3 regions of the Metabacillus indicus genome follow, and region 2 is predicted to be linked to each of the others. Evidence: a T-box and tRNA genes for the amino acid it is inferred to sense, from the RefSeq annotation. Region 2 holds a T-box; the other regions hold tRNA genes.
What was found. A T-box is a leader RNA that pairs with one kind of tRNA and senses whether it is charged. The one in region 2 lies ahead of ACK1LH_RS15260 (valine--tRNA ligase), so its partner is inferred to be a tRNA-Val.
Positions count from the first base shown of each region.

Region 1 (7,332 bases), 1.8 Mb from region 2:
AAAAAAAATAGATGACATTTATTGTAAAAATAAAGACAGCAATACTTACAATTATGAAAAAAGAAATTTTTCAACAAGCCATGTTTATATGATGCTGTCAACGGCACTAACTAAGATGATAGATAAAACTGAATGTGTCCTTTTTTTAAATACTCCAAATTCCATTGTAACAAACGAGGTGATTAAACAAACAAAATCTCCTTGGATTTATTATGAATTAGCTATGACACAATCTATCAGAAAAAAGGACCCTATTAGATTCGGTTTAATAAAAAAAGGGTATTATCTTAAACATGCTCAAGTATTAGACATAAAGTATAAGCTGGATATAGGACATCTTTGTGAAATATCTCAAAATGACCTTCAAGAATGGGAAAAGGCTTATAATCCGAATGGTGATTCACATGCCTTAGATGTTTTGTATGAAAAACATGATTTAATTGATATTCAAGTCAAGATTTAATTGAGTATTTTCTAAAGAAAAGTACTGAATCATTAACTTGTTTATCAGTAGGAGGAATGTTGTATGGAAAGCAAAATACGTTATCTTGAAATGATCCAAAATGTAATAACGCGTATGGCATCTAATTCATTTTTATTAAAAGGTTGGACGGTTACCCTAGTAGTTGGATTACTTGCTTTCGCTAATATTGATGAAATGAATACGAAGTATATTATTTTAGCATTGGTACCTGTATTCTTCTTTTGGTTATTGGATGGATTTTTTATTCATCAAGAGTGGTTATTTAGGAAGCTGTATGAACATGCTGTTACTCTAAAAGAAACGGAAATAAATTTTTCGATGAGCACAAAACCTTTTGAAGGGAAAACAGGTAATTGGTTTAAAGCTATCATTTCAAAGACACTTTTAATATTCTACCTACCTGTTTTAATTGTAGTTGTCTTTGCTTTACTATCATTTCCAAATATTTCAATAAAACTATAGGGTTTTGGGTATGAAAATAGGAGTAAACAGCTCTATTCTATTACCATAATATATAATCTTCTTCAAATAGCTTTAGTGAAGGAGCTAAAGGACCACTAAGGTCCTTTTTTATTTTAAATTTCTCAAATAACAATCTTTGAAGAAAAATTCGTAAGCTTAATCATCCGTAATTTTCTTTTTAATAATTCGTGCTTCTTCATCTGAAAGTTTTTCTCTTCTACCCACACCAACCTCTTACGCACACGATATTATATTATTTATGTCGCGAAAATAAACGCAAAAAAAAGACTTCAACATAACCGTTGAAGTCTTGATTTCTATAGCTATTTTAGATACCGGTGGTCGGGGTCGAACCGACACTCCAGAGGAACACGATTTTGAGTCGTGCGCGTCTGCCAATTCCGCCACACCGGCAAATTGATCATTTTTTGAACTGGATACTGGTTGATGCCGAGGACCGGAATCGAACCGGTACGGTAGTCACCTACCGCAGGATTTTAAGTCCTGTGCGTCTGCCAGTTCCGCCACCCCGGCTAAGGGTGAGTTCATAAAAATTGGAGGCGACACCCGGATTTGAACCGGGGATAAAGGTTTTGCAGACCTCTGCCTTACCACTTGGCTATGCCGCCTTAAGATTCTGGAGCGGAAGACGGGATTCGAACCCGCGACCCCCACCTTGGCAAGGTGGTGTTCTACCACTGAACTACTTCCGCATTCGCCGTAATTGTATCTTATGCAGCTGGTGCACAAAGATGACTGTTAAAGTGAAAATGGCTGGGCTAGCTGGATTCGAACCAGCGCATGACGGAGTCAAAGTCCGTTGCCTTACCGCTTGGCTATAGCCCAAAACAAAAATAAAAACCCTATTAAGTAAAAAGGGGCGACTGATGGGAATCGAACCCACGAATGCCAGAGCCACAATCTGGTGCGTTAACCACTTCGCCACAGCCGCCATTATACTATATAAGATTAATTAAATTGGCAGGGGTAGTAGGACTCGAACCCACACCGGAGGTTTTGGAGACCTCTGTTCTACCTTTAAACTATACCCCTGTATTCTTTTTTAAAAATGGTGGAGGGGGACGGATTCGAACCGCCGAACCCTGAGGGAGCGGATTTACAGTCCGCCGCGTTTAGCCACTTCGCTACCCCTCCACATTTCAGTGGTGCCGGCAAGAGGACTTGAACCCCCAACCTACTGATTACAAGTCAGTTGCTCTACCAATTGAGCTACACCGGCATATAAGTGTAAATGGTGGCTTGGGACGGAATCGAACCGCCGACACAAGGATTTTCAGTCCTTTGCTCTACCGACTGAGCTACCAAGCCTTTATAAAAATGGCGGTCCCGACCGGGATCGAACCGGCGATCTCCTGCGTGACAGGCAGGCATGTTAACCGCTACACCACGGGACCATTTGGTTGCGGGGACAGGATTTGAACCTGCGACCTTCGGGTTATGAGCCCGACGAGCTACCAGACTGCTCCACCCCGCGATAATAATAAGGTAATTCTTTTTCGTCCCGATAAGTTGGTGTTAAACCTGCTTGACCGTTACGCTGCTGCTTTAAATTTTCATGGTGGAGGATGACGGGCTCGAACCGCCGACCCTCTGCTTGTAAGGCAGATGCTCTCCCAGCTGAGCTAATCCTCCGCAGTGAAAATATGTTGGTGACCCGTACGGGATTCGAACCCGTGTTACCGCCGTGAAAGGGCGGTGTCTTAACCGCTTGACCAACGGGCCATAAAGTTGTGGCGGAGAGCAAGGGATTCGAACCCTTGAGACGGGTTACCGCCTACACGATTTCCAATCGTGCTCCTTCGGCCACTCGGACAGCTCTCCAAAATGGCTCCGCAGGTAGGACTCGAACCTACGACCGATCGGTTAACAGCCGATAGCTCTACCACTGAGCTACTGCGGAATAATAATTTTCACCAGCCTGGCAACGTCCTACTCTCACAGGGGGAAACCCCCAACTACCATCGGCGCTAAAGAGCTTAACTTCCGTGTTCGGCATGGGAACGGGTGTGACCTCTTTGCCATCATCACCAGACATAGTGACAAAAATTATTATACTATGAAATCCGAAGATTTCAAGCTTTTTTTTTGAAAGAAGTTATTCTTTCAAAACTGAATAACGTTTGATAACAAGATTCACATGCAACTTACACTTAGTTAGACTGTGGTTAAGTCCTCGAACGATTAGTATCTGTCAGCTCCACACGTCACCGCGCTTCCACCTCAGACCTATCAACCTGATCATCTTTCAGGGTTCTTACTCACAAATGTGATGGGAAATCTCATCTTGAGGGGGGCTTCATGCTTAGATGCTTTCAGCACTTATCCCTTCCGCACATAGCTACCCAGCGATGCCTTTGGCAAGACAACTGGTACACCAGCGGTGCGTCCATCCCGGTCCTCTCGTACTAAGGACAGCTCCTCTCAAATTTCCTGCGCCCACGACGGATAGGGACCGAACTGTCTCACGACGTTCTGAACCCAGCTCGCGTACCGCTTTAATGGGCGAACAGCCCAACCCTTGGGACCGACTACAGCCCCAGGATGCGATGAGCCGACATCGAGGTGCCAAACCTCCCCGTCGATGTGGACTCTTGGGGGAGATAAGCCTGTTATCCCCGGGGTAGCTTTTATCCGTTGAGCGATGGCCCTTCCATGCGGAACCACCGGATCACTAAGCCCGACTTTCGTCCCTGCTCGACTTGTAGGTCTCGCAGTCAAGCTCCCTTGTGCCTTTACACTCTGCGAATGATTTCCAACCATTCTGAGGGAACCTTTGGGCGCCTCCGTTACATTTTAGGAGGCGACCGCCCCAGTCAAACTGCCCGCCTGACACTGTCTCCCAGCCCGGTAAGGGCTGCGGGTTAGAATTTCAATACAGCAAGGGTAGTATCCCACCAATGCCTCCACCGAAGCTTGCGCTCCGGCTTCCAAGGCTCCTACCTATCCTGTACAAGCTGTACCAAAATTCAATATCAGGCTGCAGTAAAGCTCCACGGGGTCTTTCCGTCCTGTCGCGGGTAACCTGCATCTTCACAGGTACTATAATTTCACCGAGTCTCTCGTTGAGACAGTGCCCAGATCGTTACGCCTTTCGTGCGGGTCGGAACTTACCCGACAAGGAATTTCGCTACCTTAGGACCGTTATAGTTACGGCCGCCGTTTACTGGGGCTTCGGTTCAAAGCTTCGCTTGCGCTAACCTCTCCCCTTAACCTTCCAGCACCGGGCAGGCGTCAGCCCCTATACTTCGCCTTGCGGCTTCGCAGAGACCTGTGTTTTTGCTAAACAGTCGCCTGGGCCTATTCACTGCGGCTTTTCAGGGCTATTCACCCTAAAAAGCACCCCTTCTCCCGAAGTTACGGGGTCATTTTGCCGAGTTCCTTAACGAGAGTTCTCTCGCTCACCTTAGGATTCTCTCCTCGCCTACCTGTGTCGGTTTGCGGTACGGGCACCTCTCACCTCGCTAGAGGCTTTTCTTGGCAGTGTGGAATCAGGAACTTCGGTACTAAATTTCCCTCGCCATCACAGCTCAGCCTTATATGGGAAGCGGATTTGCCTACTTCCCGGCCTAACTGCTTGGACGCGCATATCCAACAGCGCGCTTGCCCTATCCTCCTGCGTCCCCCCATTGCTCAAATGGTGAGGAGGTGGTACAGGAATATCAACCTGTTGTCCATCGCCTACGCCTTTCGGCCTCGGCTTAGGTCCCGACTAACCCTGAGCGGACGAGCCTTCCTCAGGAAACCTTAGGCATTCGGTGGAGGGGATTCTCACCCCTCTTTCGCTACTCATACCGGCATTCTCACTTCTAAGCGCTCCACCAGTCCTTCCGGTCTGGCTTCGACGCCCTTAGAACGCTCTCCTACCACTGTTCGTAAGAACAGTCCGCAGCTTCGGTGATACGTTTAGCCCCGGTACATTTTCGGCGCAGAGTCACTCGACCAGTGAGCTATTACGCACTCTTTAAATGGTGGCTGCTTCTAAGCCAACATCCTGGTTGTCTAAGCAACTCCACATCCTTTTCCACTTAACGTATACTTTGGGACCTTAGCTGGCGGTCTGGGCTGTTTCCCTCTTGACTACGGATCTTATCACTCGCAGTCTGACTCCCGAGGAGCAAGTCTTTGGCATTCGGAGTTTGACTGAATTCGGTAACCCGATGAGGGCCCCTAGTCCAATCAGTGCTCTACCTCCAAGACTCTCATACTCGAGGCTAGCCCTAAAGCTATTTCGGAGAGAACCAGCTATCTCCAAGTTCGATTGGAATTTCTCCGCTACCCACACCTCATCCCCGCACTTTTCAACGTGCGTGGGTTCGGGCCTCCATTCAGTGTTACCTGAACTTCACCCTGGACATGGGTAGATCACCTGGTTTCGGGTCTACGACCACGTACTAATTCGCCCTATTCAGACTCGCTTTCGCTGCGGCTCCGTCTCATCAACTTAACCTTGCACGGGATCGTAACTCGCCGGTTCATTCTACAAAAGGCACGCCATCACCCGTTAACGGGCTCTGACTACTTGTAAGCACACGGTTTCAGGATCTTTTCACTCCCCTTCCGGGGTGCTTTTCACCTTTCCCTCACGGTACTGGTTCACTATCGGTCACTAGGTAGTATTTAGCCTTGGGAGATGGTCCTCCCGGATTCCGACGGGATTTCACGTGTCCCGCCGTACTCAGGATCCACTCTGGAGGGAACGAAGTTTCGACTACAGGGTTTTTACCTTCTATGACAGGCCTTTCCAGGCCGCTTCATCTACCCCGTTCCTTTGTAACTCCGTATAGAGTGTCCTACAACCCCAAGAGGCAAGCCTCTTGGTTTGGGCTGATTCCGTTTCGCTCGCCGCTACTTGGGAAATCGCATTTGCTTTCTCTTCCTCCGGGTACTTAGATGTTTCAGTTCCCCGGGTCTGCCTTCAGTACCCTATGTATTCAGGTAAAGATACTGTTCCATTACGAACAGTGGGTTTCCCCATTCGGAAATCTCTGGATCAAAGCTTACTTACAGCTCCCCAAAGCATATCGGTGTTAGTCCCGTCCTTCATCGGCTCCTAGTGCCAAGGCATCCACCGTGCGCCCTTCATAACTTAACCAAAATTGGTCAATCGTTTGTTTAGACTGTAAAGTCTAAGAAAATCACTATGGTAAGCGTAAATCTCAGTGAATTACTTGTTATCAATTACGTTATCCAGTTTTCAAAGAACAACCGGCAGATCAGAAATGATCGCCTTCTTTCATATAGAGAGAATGATCTCTCAAAACTAAACAAAAACCAAAAGCGACCTCATATCCTTAGAAAGGAGGTGATCCAGCCGCACCTTCCGATACGGCTACCTTGTTACGACTTCACCCCAATCATCTACCCCACCTTAGGCGGCTGGCTCCTTGCGGTTACCCCACCGACTTCGGGTGTTGCAAACTCTCGTGGTGTGACGGGCGGTGTGTACAAGGCCCGGGAACGTATTCACCGCGGCATGCTGATCCGCGATTACTAGCGATTCCAGCTTCATGCAGGCGAGTTGCAGCCTGCAATCCGAACTGAGAATGGTTTTATGGGATTGGCTAAACCTCGCGGTCTCGCAGCCCTTTGTACCATCCATTGTAGCACGTGTGTAGCCCAGGTCATAAGGGGCATGATGATTTGACGTCATCCCCACCTTCCTCCGGTTTGTCACCGGCAGTCACCTTAGAGTGCCCAACTGAATGCTGGCAACTAAGATCAAGGGTTGCGCTCGTTGCGGGACTTAACCCAACATCTCACGACACGAGCTGACGACAACCATGCACCACCTGTCACTTTGTCCCCCGAAGGGGAACCTTCTATCTCTAGAAGTGGCAAAGGATGTCAAGACCTGGTAAGGTTCTTCGCGTTGCTTCGAATTAAACCACATGCTCCACCGCTTGTGCGGGCCCCCGTCAATTCCTTTGAGTTTCAGTCTTGCGACCGTACTCCCCAGGCGGAGTGCTTAATGCGTTAGCTGCAGCACTAAAGGGCGGAAACCCTCTAACACTTAGCACTCATCGTTTACGGCGTGGACTACCAGGGTATCTAATCCTGTTCGCTCCCCACGCTTTCGCGCCTCAGCGTCAGTTACAGACCAGAGAGTCGCCTTCGCCACTGGTGTTCCTCCACATCTCTACGCATTTCACCGCTACACGTGGAATTCCACTCTCCTCTTCTGCACTCAAGTTTCCCAGTTTCCAATGACCCTCCCCGGTTGAGCCGGGGGCTTTCACATCAGACTTAAGAAACCGCCTGCGCGCGCTTTACGCCCAATAATTCCGGACAACGCTTGCCACCTACGTATTACCGCGGCTGCTGGCACGTAGTTAGCCGTGGCTTTCTGGTCAGGTACCGTCAAGGCG
Region 1 covers NZ_CP176757.1:609,524-616,855, reverse strand. The annotation lists gene ACK1LH_RS03265 (hypothetical protein) at 1-463, shown strand, start outside; gene ACK1LH_RS03260 (hypothetical protein) at 527-946, shown strand; tRNA gene ACK1LH_RS03255 (tRNA-Leu) at 1,280-1,360, opposite strand; tRNA gene ACK1LH_RS03250 (tRNA-Leu) at 1,395-1,480, opposite strand; tRNA gene ACK1LH_RS03245 (tRNA-Cys) at 1,502-1,575, opposite strand; tRNA gene ACK1LH_RS03240 (tRNA-Gly) at 1,585-1,659, opposite strand; tRNA gene ACK1LH_RS03235 (tRNA-Gln) at 1,718-1,792, opposite strand; tRNA gene ACK1LH_RS03230 (tRNA-His) at 1,826-1,898, opposite strand; tRNA gene ACK1LH_RS03225 (tRNA-Trp) at 1,926-1,999, opposite strand; tRNA gene ACK1LH_RS03220 (tRNA-Tyr) at 2,017-2,101, opposite strand; tRNA gene ACK1LH_RS03215 (tRNA-Thr) at 2,111-2,186, opposite strand; tRNA gene ACK1LH_RS03210 (tRNA-Phe) at 2,200-2,275, opposite strand; tRNA gene ACK1LH_RS03205 (tRNA-Asp) at 2,286-2,361, opposite strand; tRNA gene ACK1LH_RS03200 (tRNA-Met) at 2,365-2,441, opposite strand; tRNA gene ACK1LH_RS03195 (tRNA-Val) at 2,524-2,599, opposite strand; tRNA gene ACK1LH_RS03190 (tRNA-Glu) at 2,615-2,689, opposite strand; tRNA gene ACK1LH_RS03185 (tRNA-Ser) at 2,699-2,788, opposite strand; tRNA gene ACK1LH_RS03180 (tRNA-Asn) at 2,793-2,867, opposite strand; rRNA gene rrf (5S ribosomal RNA) at 2,884-2,999, opposite strand; rRNA gene ACK1LH_RS03170 (23S ribosomal RNA) at 3,129-6,059, opposite strand; rRNA gene ACK1LH_RS03165 (16S ribosomal RNA) at 6,263-7,332, opposite strand, start outside.
Region 1: it encodes a tRNA-Val, which carries the amino acid that the T-box ahead of ACK1LH_RS15260 (valine--tRNA ligase) is inferred to sense. The anticodon was not compared.

Region 2 (7,332 bases):
ACCAGAAAAGCGGCAATCGTCCATTCATTTCCTGAAATCTTTACCGGCCAGAGAGTGTAAGCTGCAAATAATGCTGAAGGAAATACAAAAGCCCAGACGGCCCATAATATGGACTTCAGCTTTGTTTCCATGGATTGTCCCCCTCTCCCGCCGTGCTGTTTTTTATATTTTAACAAAAATTCAGATTTTTGTCATTTATTTCGGGACTATCAGCCTAATTTTCATGTGATATTTTTCGACAATAAGGCCTAACCTCAGAAATGAAGTAGAGAGAACCTGTGACTAAATAGATGTCCCCGCTCTCACCTGCTGCCATCATTTCATCAATCGCCTCTTTCCAGTCTTCATGGAACGATTTTACCGGATGCGTGCATGCTTCATACAGCTCTGATGCGCAAGCAGCTCTCGGAAAATCAAAGGTTGTGAAATGCATGCTGTCTGCTATTCCAGCTAGAATTGAGATCATCGGGCTGTATTCCTTGTCTTTCAGGGCTGAAAAAAGAACATGAATCCGTTTGCCGGCATAGTGCCTTCTCATCACTGCGGCAAGACTTTCCGCTCCCTCTTTATTGTGGGCGCCGTCAAGGATGATGGCAGGATACTCAGAAACCTGTTCAAACCTTCCGCTCCAATTTGTCTGATGAAGGCCTTTTCTAATGTGCTCATCACCGGCAGCAAACAAGTCGTGAACCCGTAAATAATCCAGAGCCATAACAGCAAGCGCGGCATTTTGCACCTGATGCTCTCCCCTCATGGAGATCTCAAGCCCTTCGAATGAGTGATACGGTGTTTTCATATCGAACCTCTCCCCGCCTCTTAGCGGTTCGTGTTTCAGAACAGGAAAAGAATCGTGGAAAAGATCAGCGTTTTTTTCTGCCGCTCTTCTTTTTATAACGTTCAGAGCGCGCTCATCCGTTACTGCCGTAAGCATTGGTACACCATGCTTGATGATGCCCGCTTTTTCACCGGCAATTTCCTCTATGGTGTTCCCGAGGATATGCATGTGATCATAGCCGATGCTAGTAATCATGGTCAGAACCGGCTCTGAAATATTCGTTGAATCTAATGTGCCTCCTAGCCCTGTTTCAAGCAGCAGCACATCTGTTTTTTCATGGTTTCCGAAATAATAGAAAGCCATGGCTGTGATGATTTCAAACTCGGTCGGCCCTCCAAGCTCTGTTTGCTCAAGCTCGTCTGACAGCGGTTTTATCGTATTTGCCAAAAACAGCATCTCCGCATCCGGAATAGGAATTCCGTTCATGCTGATCCGCTCGTTGAAGGTTTCAAGGAACGGGGATGTAAAGGTGCCGGTTTTATAACCTGCTTCTGTAAGCACGTTTCTCATGTAGGCAATGGTCGATCCTTTTCCGTTTGTGCCTGCCACATGGACGGTTTTCACTTTTTTATGGGGATTACCGAGTCTGTTCATCAGCCATTCCATACGCTTCAGGCCGGGTTTGATGCCGAATCTGAGGCGGGAATGTATCCACCCGACAGCTTCTTCGTACGTTTGAAACATATCATCTGCCCCTTCTTTTATGTACATGAAAACTCGGGCATGATCATCAATCACACCCGAGTCTTTGTCATTCAGCCTTTCAGCTCTCCGATTCTTGAAAGAACGGCTTCTCTTTTTTCTGTATAATCTTTCTCTTTCGCACGTTCTTCTTCTATTACCTTCTCAGGCGCTTTTTTAACGAAGCCTTCATTGCTCAGCTTTTTCTGAACACGTTCAACTTCTTTATTTAATTTATCAAGCTCTTTCTCAAGGCGTGCAATTTCTTCATCGAGGTTAATCAAGCCTTCAAGAGGGAAGATTAGTTCCGCCCCTGTTACAACAGATGTCATCGCTTTGTCGCCAGTTTCAGCATCCGTGCCGATTGAAAGGCTGGACGTGTTGCAGAAACGCTCGATGTAGGCGCGGTTCTGCTGGAGCTGATTTTGGATGTCCGCTGATTTTGCTTTAATCATCATCGGAATTTGCTTGCTCATCGGCGTGTTCACTTCTGCTCTTACATTTCGAACCGACCGGATCACTTCAACTAGAAGCTTCATATCTGCCGCCGCAGCTTCATCCGTAAGTGAAGGATCAGCAACCGGCCATTTGGCGATTGTAATGGATTCCCCTTCGTGAGGGAGGTTCTGCCAAATTTCCTCGGTAATAAACGGCATGAACGGATGAAGAAGTCTCATCGTGTTATCTAGTACATATGCAAGAATTGAACGGGTTGTCTTTTTCGCCGCTTCGTCGTCGCCATAAAGCGGAAGCTTCGCCATTTCAATGTACCAGTCACAGAAATCATCCCAGATAAAGTTGTACAGATGACGGCCGATTTCACCAAATTCGTATTTATCGGCAAGCTTTGTCACGTGCTCGATTGTTTCATTCAGGCGTGTCAGAATCCACTTGTCAGCCACTGATTTTTCACCGGTCAAATCGATTTCATCATATTTCAGGCCGTCCATGTTCATCAGCGCAAAGCGTGAAGCGTTCCAGATCTTATTGGCAAAGTTCCATGTTGCTTCTACTTTTTCGTAGCTGAAACGCAGATCCTGGCCAGGCGAGCTTCCTGTTGAAAGGAAGTAACGAAGAGAATCCGCTCCGTACTTATCGATTACATCCATCGGGTCTACGCCGTTTCCAAGTGATTTACTCATTTTGCGTCCCTGCTCATCGCGGACAAGTCCGTGAATCAGCACGTCTTTGAATGGACGCTTGCCGGTAAATTCAAGACCCTGGAAAATCATGCGGGAAACCCAGAAGAAAATGATGTCATAGCCTGTTACAAGCACATCTGTCGGATAGTAGCGCTGATAGTCAACTGAATCCTCATCCGGCCAGCCCATTGTAGAAAACGGCCACAGTGCCGAGCTGAACCACGTATCAAGCACGTCTGTATCCTGTTCCCAGTTTTCAAGGTCTGCAGGCGGTGCGTGATCAACATGCACCTCGCCTGTTTCTTTATGATACCAGGCAGGTATGCGGTGTCCCCACCAAAGCTGTCTTGAAATACACCAGTCGCGGATATTTTCCATCCAGCGCATGTACGTGTTTTCAAAACGGTTTGGAACAAAGTTGACTTTGTCCTCTTTGTCCTGAAGCTCAATCGCTGCATCTGCAAGAGGCTGCATCTTAACGAACCACTGCGTAGAAAGGTACGGCTCAACAACCGCTCCGCTCCGCTCGCTGTGCCCGACTGAATGCATGTGCTCTTCAATTTTGAACAGAACATCCATTTCCTGAAGATCCTTCACGATCTGCTTTCTGCACTCAAAACGGTCAAGTCCGCTGTAGATTCCTGCTTTTGCATTCATCGTTCCGTCCTCATTCATCACAAGAACACGCTCAAGGCTGTGGCGGTTTCCGATTTCAAAGTCATTCGGGTCATGCGCAGGAGTAATCTTAACCGCTCCGGAACCGAATTCCATATCAACATAGTCATCTCCGACAATCGGAATTTCGCGTCCTACAATCGGGAGAACAACGGTTTTGCCGATCAAATGCTTGTAGCGCTCATCTTCTGGGTGAACAGCAACCGCTGTATCGCCAAGCATCGTTTCAGGGCGTGTAGTCGCAACTTCAATGGCACCGGAACCGTCTGACAGCGGGTAGCGCATGTGATAAAAAGCACCCTGAACATCTTTATAGATAACTTCTATATCAGAAAGAGCTGTTTTTGTCTGTGGATCCCAGTTGATTATATATTCGCCGCGGTAGATGAGTCCTTTTTTATAAAGAGAGACAAATACTTCATTTACCGCTTTTGAAAGTCCTTCATCAAGCGTAAACCGCTCTCTTGAATAATCAAGGCCAAGACCAAGCTTAGACCACTGCGCACGGATATGAGATGCGTATTCTTCTTTCCATTTCCATGTTTCCTCAACAAACTTTTCGCGGCCAAGGTCATAGCGGGACTTGCCTTCCTCGCGCAGCTTTCCTTCAACTTTTGCCTGAGTGGCAATTCCGGCATGGTCCATTCCAGGCAGCCAGAGAACGTCATAGCCCTGCATGCGTTTCATGCGCGTCACGATATCCTGAAGCGTCGTGTCCCAGGCATGGCCAAGGTGTAGCTTTCCTGTTACGTTCGGCGGAGGGATGACAACCGTGTACGGCTGCTTTTCCTGGTCGTTTGAAGCTTCAAAAAACTTTCCCTTCAGCCAGTAGTCGTAGCGATCGCGCTCAATTGCCTGCGGATCATATTTTGTAGAGAGTGTCTGCTCCTTGTTCTCCATGTTTCTTCCTCCTTAAAATCTTCAAATCAGTTCATTTCCGCACTTTTCGGAAAATAAAAAACTCCCCTCGTCCGGTAAAAGGACGAAAGGAGTTGATTTCGCGGTGCCACCTTTTTTCACAGGCAAAAAAGAACCTGTGCTCTCAAATGGGATAACGGCGTTCATGCCGATTCTCTCTACTTCATGGTTCAAGAGAATTACTCCAGGGCGACCTTCAAGCAAGCTTGTTTAAGAAATCTCTCAGCAGGCGATTTCTCTCTCTGAAAACAGCTTTCCGCTTTACTCTTCCCTATCACGGTATGTGTTCGATTATGAAAACATGATATATGTTGTATTGTATACAATCCAGTCATTTCACGTCAATCATCTTCTCCATTTTTCACAGCCTTTATTCCCGAAAAGGCACAAAACTGGGTAAATGCACATATTCTTTATACAAGAAGGATTCAGTGAGGAGAGTTTTAGGATGCGCAGAAAAATAAACGATTATAACCTGTCGCCTTATGTAAAGCAGTTTAAACTCATTGCCGGACAGTTCATCGTGCCGATTACCATCTTCCAGACCGTCCGGACCCTGATTTTCCCGTCACCTGTCGACCTTGTCCTGCTGGCGCTGCTGATTTTGCTTGGTGTCGCTTTATACATGGAATGGATATAACGAAATGCGGAATCGCCCGTTTAGCCCTGACAGGCAGAAAAGAAATCACCGGAAAAGTCCGGTTTTGACTTTTTCGGGGATTTTGTTCTGACGGAAGGGCTGGGCGATGGAGCTAGACACCACGAAATATTATTCAGACAGGTAAACATTGTTATACTGAGGCTACATTCACATGTAAAAAACCCAATCACCGATTGGGTTTTGTTTATGTCGACTGATCTGCGGCCAGTTTTTTGTTTTCTTCGATTTGCGTCACCTTCATGACGAAGTACTCGATGTTTTTAAAGGTCCAGTAAGATTTGATCAGGTCCTGATTTTTCTGAAGCTGCGACGCGCTTCTGTCATTCAGGTTCATGTGCTTTTTCACTTGTTTGTAGACAAAATCCGGATAGGCAAGATAACAGATGAACAGCTGCATTTCCTCTTCTCTGTATGGAAACGTCTGCTGATAGGTGTAAAACCAGTCGGCACAGTTATCGTCTGCAAACGGGTACGTATGGAACGTCCTGTGATAAAAGAGAAGCGCATCATCAATAGGCGATGAATACCTGGCATGTTCAAAATTGGTGAAATACCCTGTTCCCTGTTCATCATACAAGTAGTGATGAATGGATGCTCTGCCGTGGATCATGACTTGCCGCACATCCTCTTTTTCCTTCATCATCTCATACCACTCATCAAGTTTTTTGCGGGCAAATTCTGTCGCACGGGCGGTTTCAAAGTAATACGTGACGGCCTGCAGTTCAAACGGCGAGAGATACCACTTCTTCTCGCATTCCTCCACGTATTTTTCATACTGGGCTTTGTTGTCGTCCCATTGCTTGGCAAGGGTATCGTAGTGAATTTTCAGGGCATTCTGATTCAGCTTTTCCTCAGCAGCCGTTCTCTGGTGAAGCGCTGCAAGTTCCCTGAACATATTTTTATGCCGCTCATCCCGCTCTTCTTCTGTTTCGTTGGTGAGCCAGGGCATAATGTAGTACCAGTTTTCTCCGTCAGAGGTGAAAAACTGCCGGTGCCTGTTTCTGAAGATGGGTACATACCCTGAATAGCCTTTTTGATGAGCACCGTGAAGCGTTTCAATGAATTGGCCATTCCGGTTCGATGACATCTTTTTCAAGGCGTAGGAGGCACCTGAACTGGCATAGACCTTCGTCAGTTTATCTGTAACAGACTCCGCATATTCCGCTTTCAGCTCATACTCTTTTAAAACCTCCGCAAGTTTATCCATATTTTCTCTCATCATTTTTTGTCCCACTTCCTTTTAGCCGGGTCTCATTTAAAGAGACTTACAAAAAAAACAGCTGAGGAACTCTCCTCCCCAAGCTGCTTTCTTTTCTTAATGAGTATTTGCGTAAACAGGAATGTAAAGTGTCTGGCCTTCGTGCACATCTGCGCTTGAATTCAGCTGATTGACTCTGTGCAGCTGCTGGACCGTAATCCCGTAGCGGTCGCAAATGCTGTCAATAGTGTCACCCTGCTGGACAAGGCAAATCTTAAGCTTTGTAAACTCCTCTTCTTCATCCCGTTCAAAAAGCTTCGTCAAGTAGAGGGAGTTTTCCGTCTGCTTTGGTTCCTCCTGCTTTCTTGCCTGTTCTTCTTTTCTTGCTTTCGGACTTTGCTTTTGAGGCGCCTTATACGGTTCCTCATACTGCGGCCTGCTTGCAAAATAAGAAATGTCCGGTGCAGCGGCTTCTTCCTCTGCAGCCTCTTTTTTCACTTCTACATGAAACGGTTCATACAGATCGTCATGATTTTGGCTGCCTGCATGCGCAAAAGCATCATATTCTTCTACTTGCGTTTCCTCTTCATACAGTGCCTGAGGTGAGCGGAACAGCGGCTGGAGCTCTGGTTCCTGCTCCTGCTCAAACACATATTCCTGCTCCTGCTCCTGTTCTTCTTCCGCCTCTACAGCCGCATCCCCGCTTGCAATACCACTGATTTCAAGGTCAGCTACGAGCCTAAGGTTTCTGCTTTCTGACAGATCATAATCAAAAGACTCAATCGTTACATACACTTCTTCCAAGTTTCCAATGCGGTTTCTCGGAATCGTGATATCTACAGGAAAACCGTGAACAAGCTGCGATATGCCGTCTTCTCTTGTTTCTACACTGCTGATAAACCGGAGATTGGCATATTCAAATTCCTCTTCGCTATAATCCTCATCTATTTTGTACTCACCCGTAAGCTTAAGCGCACCCCGAATCGAGATGTACTGGTCAAACTCCTGGATGGTGATGTCTGGATCTAATGAGATGGATAACAGCTCACCCACTTCCTGTCCCTTTTGAAACCAAACGGATTCCTCAACAGAGAACCGCAATGATGATTGTTGATCCTGTGACAACTTGAACTCCTCCTTTCAGGTGTCCTTACGAAAATACCTGTGACATTAAAGGAATATGCCGCACGGTGAAGGTTTATGATTTTTTTGATCAAATGCC
Region 2 covers NZ_CP176757.1:2,962,417-2,969,748, forward strand. The annotation lists gene ACK1LH_RS15250 (sensor domain-containing diguanylate cyclase) at 1-131, opposite strand, end outside; gene ACK1LH_RS15255 (bifunctional folylpolyglutamate synthase/dihydrofolate synthase) at 215-1,519, opposite strand; gene ACK1LH_RS15260 (valine--tRNA ligase) at 1,591-4,233, opposite strand; T-box leader at 4,309-4,538, opposite strand; gene ACK1LH_RS15265 (hypothetical protein) at 4,700-4,891, shown strand; gene ysxE (spore coat protein YsxE) at 5,097-6,134, opposite strand; gene spoVID (stage VI sporulation protein D) at 6,228-7,235, opposite strand.

Region 3 (7,332 bases), 1.4 Mb from region 2:
ACCGAACTGTCTCACGACGTTCTGAACCCAGCTCGCGTACCGCTTTAATGGGCGAACAGCCCAACCCTTGGGACCGACTACAGCCCCAGGATGCGATGAGCCGACATCGAGGTGCCAAACCTCCCCGTCGATGTGGACTCTTGGGGGAGATAAGCCTGTTATCCCCGGGGTAGCTTTTATCCGTTGAGCGATGGCCCTTCCATGCGGAACCACCGGATCACTAAGCCCGACTTTCGTCCCTGCTCGACTTGTAGGTCTCGCAGTCAAGCTCCCTTGTGCCTTTACACTCTGCGAATGATTTCCAACCATTCTGAGGGAACCTTTGGGCGCCTCCGTTACATTTTAGGAGGCGACCGCCCCAGTCAAACTGCCCGCCTGACACTGTCTCCCAGCCCGGTAAGGGCTGCGGGTTAGAATTTCAATACAGCAAGGGTAGTATCCCACCAATGCCTCCACCGAAGCTTGCGCTCCGGCTTCCAAGGCTCCTACCTATCCTGTACAAGCTGTACCAAAATTCAATATCAGGCTGCAGTAAAGCTCCACGGGGTCTTTCCGTCCTGTCGCGGGTAACCTGCATCTTCACAGGTACTATAATTTCACCGAGTCTCTCGTTGAGACAGTGCCCAGATCGTTACGCCTTTCGTGCGGGTCGGAACTTACCCGACAAGGAATTTCGCTACCTTAGGACCGTTATAGTTACGGCCGCCGTTTACTGGGGCTTCGGTTCAAAGCTTCGCTTGCGCTAACCTCTCCCCTTAACCTTCCAGCACCGGGCAGGCGTCAGCCCCTATACTTCGCCTTGCGGCTTCGCAGAGACCTGTGTTTTTGCTAAACAGTCGCCTGGGCCTATTCACTGCGGCTTTTCAGGGCTATTCACCCTAAAAAGCACCCCTTCTCCCGAAGTTACGGGGTCATTTTGCCGAGTTCCTTAACGAGAGTTCTCTCGCTCACCTTAGGATTCTCTCCTCGCCTACCTGTGTCGGTTTGCGGTACGGGCACCTCTCACCTCGCTAGAGGCTTTTCTTGGCAGTGTGGAATCAGGAACTTCGGTACTAAATTTCCCTCGCCATCACAGCTCAGCCTTATATGGGAAGCGGATTTGCCTACTTCCCGGCCTAACTGCTTGGACGCGCATATCCAACAGCGCGCTTGCCCTATCCTCCTGCGTCCCCCCATTGCTCAAATGGTGAGGAGGTGGTACAGGAATATCAACCTGTTGTCCATCGCCTACGCCTTTCGGCCTCGGCTTAGGTCCCGACTAACCCTGAGCGGACGAGCCTTCCTCAGGAAACCTTAGGCATTCGGTGGAGGGGATTCTCACCCCTCTTTCGCTACTCATACCGGCATTCTCACTTCTAAGCGCTCCACCAGTCCTTCCGGTCTGGCTTCGACGCCCTTAGAACGCTCTCCTACCACTGTTCGTAAGAACAGTCCGCAGCTTCGGTGATACGTTTAGCCCCGGTACATTTTCGGCGCAGAGTCACTCGACCAGTGAGCTATTACGCACTCTTTAAATGGTGGCTGCTTCTAAGCCAACATCCTGGTTGTCTAAGCAACTCCACATCCTTTTCCACTTAACGTATACTTTGGGACCTTAGCTGGCGGTCTGGGCTGTTTCCCTCTTGACTACGGATCTTATCACTCGCAGTCTGACTCCCGAGGAGCAAGTCTTTGGCATTCGGAGTTTGACTGAATTCGGTAACCCGATGAGGGCCCCTAGTCCAATCAGTGCTCTACCTCCAAGACTCTCATACTCGAGGCTAGCCCTAAAGCTATTTCGGAGAGAACCAGCTATCTCCAAGTTCGATTGGAATTTCTCCGCTACCCACACCTCATCCCCGCACTTTTCAACGTGCGTGGGTTCGGGCCTCCATTCAGTGTTACCTGAACTTCACCCTGGACATGGGTAGATCACCTGGTTTCGGGTCTACGACCACGTACTAATTCGCCCTATTCAGACTCGCTTTCGCTGCGGCTCCGTCTCATCAACTTAACCTTGCACGGGATCGTAACTCGCCGGTTCATTCTACAAAAGGCACGCCATCACCCGTTAACGGGCTCTGACTACTTGTAAGCACACGGTTTCAGGATCTTTTCACTCCCCTTCCGGGGTGCTTTTCACCTTTCCCTCACGGTACTGGTTCACTATCGGTCACTAGGTAGTATTTAGCCTTGGGAGATGGTCCTCCCGGATTCCGACGGGATTTCACGTGTCCCGCCGTACTCAGGATCCACTCTGGAGGGAACGAAGTTTCGACTACAGGGTTTTTACCTTCTATGACAGGCCTTTCCAGGCCGCTTCATCTACCCCGTTCCTTTGTAACTCCGTATAGAGTGTCCTACAACCCCAAGAGGCAAGCCTCTTGGTTTGGGCTGATTCCGTTTCGCTCGCCGCTACTTGGGAAATCGCATTTGCTTTCTCTTCCTCCGGGTACTTAGATGTTTCAGTTCCCCGGGTCTGCCTTCAGTACCCTATGTATTCAGGTAAAGATACTGTTCCATTACGAACAGTGGGTTTCCCCATTCGGAAATCTCTGGATCAAAGCTTACTTACAGCTCCCCAAAGCATATCGGTGTTAGTCCCGTCCTTCATCGGCTCCTAGTGCCAAGGCATCCACCGTGCGCCCTTCATAACTTAACCAAAATTGGTCAATCGTTTGTTTAGACTGTAAAGTCTAAGAAAATCACTATGGTAAGCGTAAATCTCAGTGAATTACTTGTTATCAATTACGTTATCCAGTTTTCAAAGAACAACCGGCAAATCAGAAATGACCGCCTTCTTTCATATAGAGAGAATGATCTCTCAAAACTAAACAAAAACCAAAAGCGACCTCATATCCTTAGAAAGGAGGTGATCCAGCCGCACCTTCCGATACGGCTACCTTGTTACGACTTCACCCCAATCATCTACCCCACCTTAGGCGGCTGGCTCCTTGCGGTTACCCCACCGACTTCGGGTGTTGCAAACTCTCGTGGTGTGACGGGCGGTGTGTACAAGGCCCGGGAACGTATTCACCGCGGCATGCTGATCCGCGATTACTAGCGATTCCAGCTTCATGCAGGCGAGTTGCAGCCTGCAATCCGAACTGAGAATGGTTTTATGGGATTGGCTAAACCTCGCGGTCTCGCAGCCCTTTGTACCATCCATTGTAGCACGTGTGTAGCCCAGGTCATAAGGGGCATGATGATTTGACGTCATCCCCACCTTCCTCCGGTTTGTCACCGGCAGTCACCTTAGAGTGCCCAACTGAATGCTGGCAACTAAGATCAAGGGTTGCGCTCGTTGCGGGACTTAACCCAACATCTCACGACACGAGCTGACGACAACCATGCACCACCTGTCACTTTGTCCCCCGAAGGGGAACCTTCTATCTCTAGAAGTGGCAAAGGATGTCAAGACCTGGTAAGGTTCTTCGCGTTGCTTCGAATTAAACCACATGCTCCACCGCTTGTGCGGGCCCCCGTCAATTCCTTTGAGTTTCAGTCTTGCGACCGTACTCCCCAGGCGGAGTGCTTAATGCGTTAGCTGCAGCACTAAAGGGCGGAAACCCTCTAACACTTAGCACTCATCGTTTACGGCGTGGACTACCAGGGTATCTAATCCTGTTCGCTCCCCACGCTTTCGCGCCTCAGCGTCAGTTACAGACCAGAGAGTCGCCTTCGCCACTGGTGTTCCTCCACATCTCTACGCATTTCACCGCTACACGTGGAATTCCACTCTCCTCTTCTGCACTCAAGTTTCCCAGTTTCCAATGACCCTCCCCGGTTGAGCCGGGGGCTTTCACATCAGACTTAAGAAACCGCCTGCGCGCGCTTTACGCCCAATAATTCCGGACAACGCTTGCCACCTACGTATTACCGCGGCTGCTGGCACGTAGTTAGCCGTGGCTTTCTGGTCAGGTACCGTCAAGGTGCCGGCAGTTACTCCGGCACTTGTTCTTCCCTGACAACAGAGTTTTACGATCCGAAAACCTTCATCACTCACGCGGCGTTGCTCCGTCAGACTTTCGTCCATTGCGGAAGATTCCCTACTGCTGCCTCCCGTAGGAGTCTGGGCCGTGTCTCAGTCCCAGTGTGGCCGATCACCCTCTCAGGTCGGCTACGCATCGTCGCCTTGGTGAGCCATTACCTCACCAACTAGCTAATGCGCCGCGGGCCCATCTGTAAGTGACAGCCGAAACCGTCTTTGAATGTCAAACCATGCGGTTTGACATAGTATCCGGTATTAGCTCCGGTTTCCCGGAGTTATCCCAGTCTTACAGGCAGGTTGCCCACGTGTTACTCACCCGTCCGCCGCTGACCTCCGAAGAGGTCCGCTCGACTTGCATGTATTAGGCACGCCGCCAGCGTTCGTCCTGAGCCAGGATCAAACTCTCCGAAGAAAATTTGTGACTCATAAATGTTGCTGACTTAAAAATTTAAAACGTTTGGTACGCTTTTGGTTTTGTTTAGTTTTCAAAGATCATTTTTTAAAGATTGGAGCGGGTGATGGGAATCGAACCCACGACATTAGCTTGGAAGGCTAGAGTTTTACCATTAAACTACACCCGCATATAAAGTTATGAAAATTACCTGGTCGGGAAGACAGGATTCGAACCTGCGACCCCTTGGTCCCAAACCAAGTGCTCTACCAAGCTGAGCTACTTCCCGTAATATGGCGCGCCCGACAGGAGTCGAACCCATAACCTTTTGATCCGTAGTCAAACGCTCTATCCAATTGAGCTACGGGCGCACATGATAATTTGTGAAGCGACTTAAATATAATACCAAGATGTGATGTTTATGTCAACAACTTTTTTAAGTTTTTTTAAAGCTCTTTTGGTGCGGCCGAGAAGAGTCGAACTTCCACGGGGTTACCCCCACTAGGCCCTCAACCTAGCGCGTCTGCCATTCCGCCACGACCGCGAAAAGAATAATGTATGGTGCGGGTGAAGGGACTCGAACCCCCACGTCAAAGACACTAGATCCTAAGTCTAGCGCGTCTGCCAATTCCGCCACACCCGCATACATTAGATGGTGTGCCATGAAGGACTCGAACCTTCGACCCTCTGATTAAAAGTCAGATGCTCTACCGACTGAGCTAATGGCACAAATATATTCATTTTTCAAAATGAAAATGGCTGGGCTAGCTGGATTCGAACCAGCGCATGACGGAGTCAAAGTCCGTTGCCTTACCGCTTGGCTATAGCCCAATAAAAATGGCGGTCCCGACCGGGATCGAACCGGCGATCTCCTGCGTGACAGGCAGGCATGTTAACCGCTACACCACGGGACCAGATGGTGGAGGATGACGGGCTCGAACCGCCGACCCTCTGCTTGTAAGGCAGATGCTCTCCCAGCTGAGCTAATCCTCCGTATTCATTTGTGAAAATGATGACCCGTACGGGATTCGAACCCGTGTTACCGCCGTGAAAGGGCGGTGTCTTAACCGCTTGACCAACGGGCCAGAGACAATAAAAAATAATGGCGGAGAAGGAGGGATTTGAACCCTCGCGCCGCTTACGCGACCTACACCCTTAGCAGGGGCGCCTCTTCAGCCACTTGAGTACTTCCCCATATTATGGCTCCGCAGGTAGGACTCGAACCTACGACCGATCGGTTAACAGCCGATAGCTCTACCACTGAGCTACTGCGGAATAAGATATTGCTGACAGACTTTCTTAATTATATGAAGGTTTGGACAAACTGTCAAGCCTTCTTTTTAGTCTTGTTTTGCGTCTCTTACGACGGCTTTTATAATTTAACACAGCTCCACGCAGAGCGTCAACCCTTTTTATAAAATTCTATGAAACAAGTTTGATTTTCCCTCCGCATTTGCCGCACACGTATTTTGATGTATCCATCTTCCTGCGGCGATTGTAGATAAACCGGCACTCTGTACATTGATACTGAACGATTTTCCTTGTTCTTGCAGGAGGCTCGATCGGCGTGCAGAACCTTGGTGCACCTACTTGTGAAAGCAGCGCCCTGAATTCAGGATCACGGTGCTTATACCCTCTCCCTTCTATATGAAGGTGGTAATGGCACAGCTCATGCTTGATAATCCCGATCACTTCATCGAGTCCCTGAGAAAGATATTTTGGGTTCACTTCGATATTGTGGCTTTTTAGCAGATACCTTCCTCCCGTCGTCCGCAGCCTGCTGTTGAAAACCGCTTTATGTTTGAATGGTTTTCTGAAGTATTCTGCAGAAAGCGATTCTGTCAGTTCCTGAAGTTTGCGTTCATTCATTCCAAAGCACCCCGCATAGTTTGTTTCTCCGAACAGGACATCCCGAGCCCGCATAAAGTAAGTCATACACATACTCCATTATAAACAATAAGGAGGAACGAGCAATGCCATCATGGTTAAAAAACCAAATGCAGCGTGCGTTTTATGAAAAGGACCGTTATCAAATCAAAATGCTGAACCAGTGCTGGTATTTTTATAGAAAAAAACACTGCTCGTAAGCAGTGTTTTTCATCAGTTTCCAACCATCGTGAGTGCAACCCGGCCTTTTTGCCTGTCGACTGAGTCTACCCATACAGTTACAACATCTCCGACTGAGACAACATCAAGCGGATGCTTAACGTAAGAATTTTTCAGCTTGGAGATATGGACAAGCCCATCCTGTTTCACTCCTATATCAACGAACGCTCCGAAGTCTACTACGTTTCGGACCGTTCCCTGAAGCTCCATGCCTGTTTCAAGGTCTTCCAGTTTCAGAACGCCTTTTTTAAGCAGCGGTTTAGCCACTTCATCCCGCGGATCGCGCCCCGGGCGCACAAGAGAATCGCAAATATCTTTTAAGGTCAGTTCTCCCATGCCGATTTTCTCTGCAGCTTCCTTTAGGTTGAGACTGCTTATCCCTTCTCTAAGCTTGTCTGACCCAAGGTCTTTCAGGCTCAAGCCAAGCATACGGAGCAGCTCTTCTGTTTCTTTGTAGCTTTCAGGATGGATTCCGGTAGAATCAAGAGGATGTTTGCCCCCGGAAATTCTCAAGAACCCTATGCACTGCTCATATGTTTTAGCTCCAAGACGAGGGATCTTTTTCAATTGCTTCCGGTCATCAAACTTCCCGATTTCATCACGCTGTTTGACAATGTTCTGCGCCACGGACTTGCTTAGACCCGCCACGTACTGAAGCAAAGAAGATGAAGCTGTGTTCACGTTAACTCCAACTTGGTTTACCACGGTTTCAACAACAAATGTCAGAGATTCATTCAATTTTTTTTGTGCAACGTCATGCTGATACTGCCCGACTCCAACCGACTTAGGGTCGATTTTAACCAGTTCGGCGAGCGGATCCTGAAGCCTTCTCGCTATGGAGACGGCACTCCGTTCTTCAACCTGA
Region 3 covers NZ_CP176757.1:231,665-238,996, reverse strand. The annotation lists rRNA gene ACK1LH_RS01410 (23S ribosomal RNA) at 1-2,641, opposite strand, end outside; rRNA gene ACK1LH_RS01405 (16S ribosomal RNA) at 2,845-4,382, opposite strand; tRNA gene ACK1LH_RS01400 (tRNA-Gly) at 4,478-4,551, opposite strand; tRNA gene ACK1LH_RS01395 (tRNA-Pro) at 4,574-4,650, opposite strand; tRNA gene ACK1LH_RS01390 (tRNA-Arg) at 4,656-4,732, opposite strand; tRNA gene ACK1LH_RS01385 (tRNA-Leu) at 4,820-4,905, opposite strand; tRNA gene ACK1LH_RS01380 (tRNA-Leu) at 4,921-5,004, opposite strand; tRNA gene ACK1LH_RS01375 (tRNA-Lys) at 5,015-5,090, opposite strand; tRNA gene ACK1LH_RS01370 (tRNA-Gln) at 5,118-5,192, opposite strand; tRNA gene ACK1LH_RS01365 (tRNA-Asp) at 5,200-5,275, opposite strand; tRNA gene ACK1LH_RS01360 (tRNA-Val) at 5,279-5,354, opposite strand; tRNA gene ACK1LH_RS01355 (tRNA-Glu) at 5,375-5,446, opposite strand; tRNA gene ACK1LH_RS01350 (tRNA-Ser) at 5,465-5,555, opposite strand; tRNA gene ACK1LH_RS01345 (tRNA-Asn) at 5,562-5,636, opposite strand; gene ACK1LH_RS01340 (SprT family protein) at 5,784-6,230, opposite strand; gene cmpA (cortex morphogenetic protein CmpA) at 6,335-6,448, shown strand; gene ACK1LH_RS01330 (Tex family protein) at 6,462-7,332, opposite strand, start outside.
Region 3: it encodes a tRNA-Val, which carries the amino acid that the T-box ahead of ACK1LH_RS15260 (valine--tRNA ligase) is inferred to sense. The anticodon was not compared.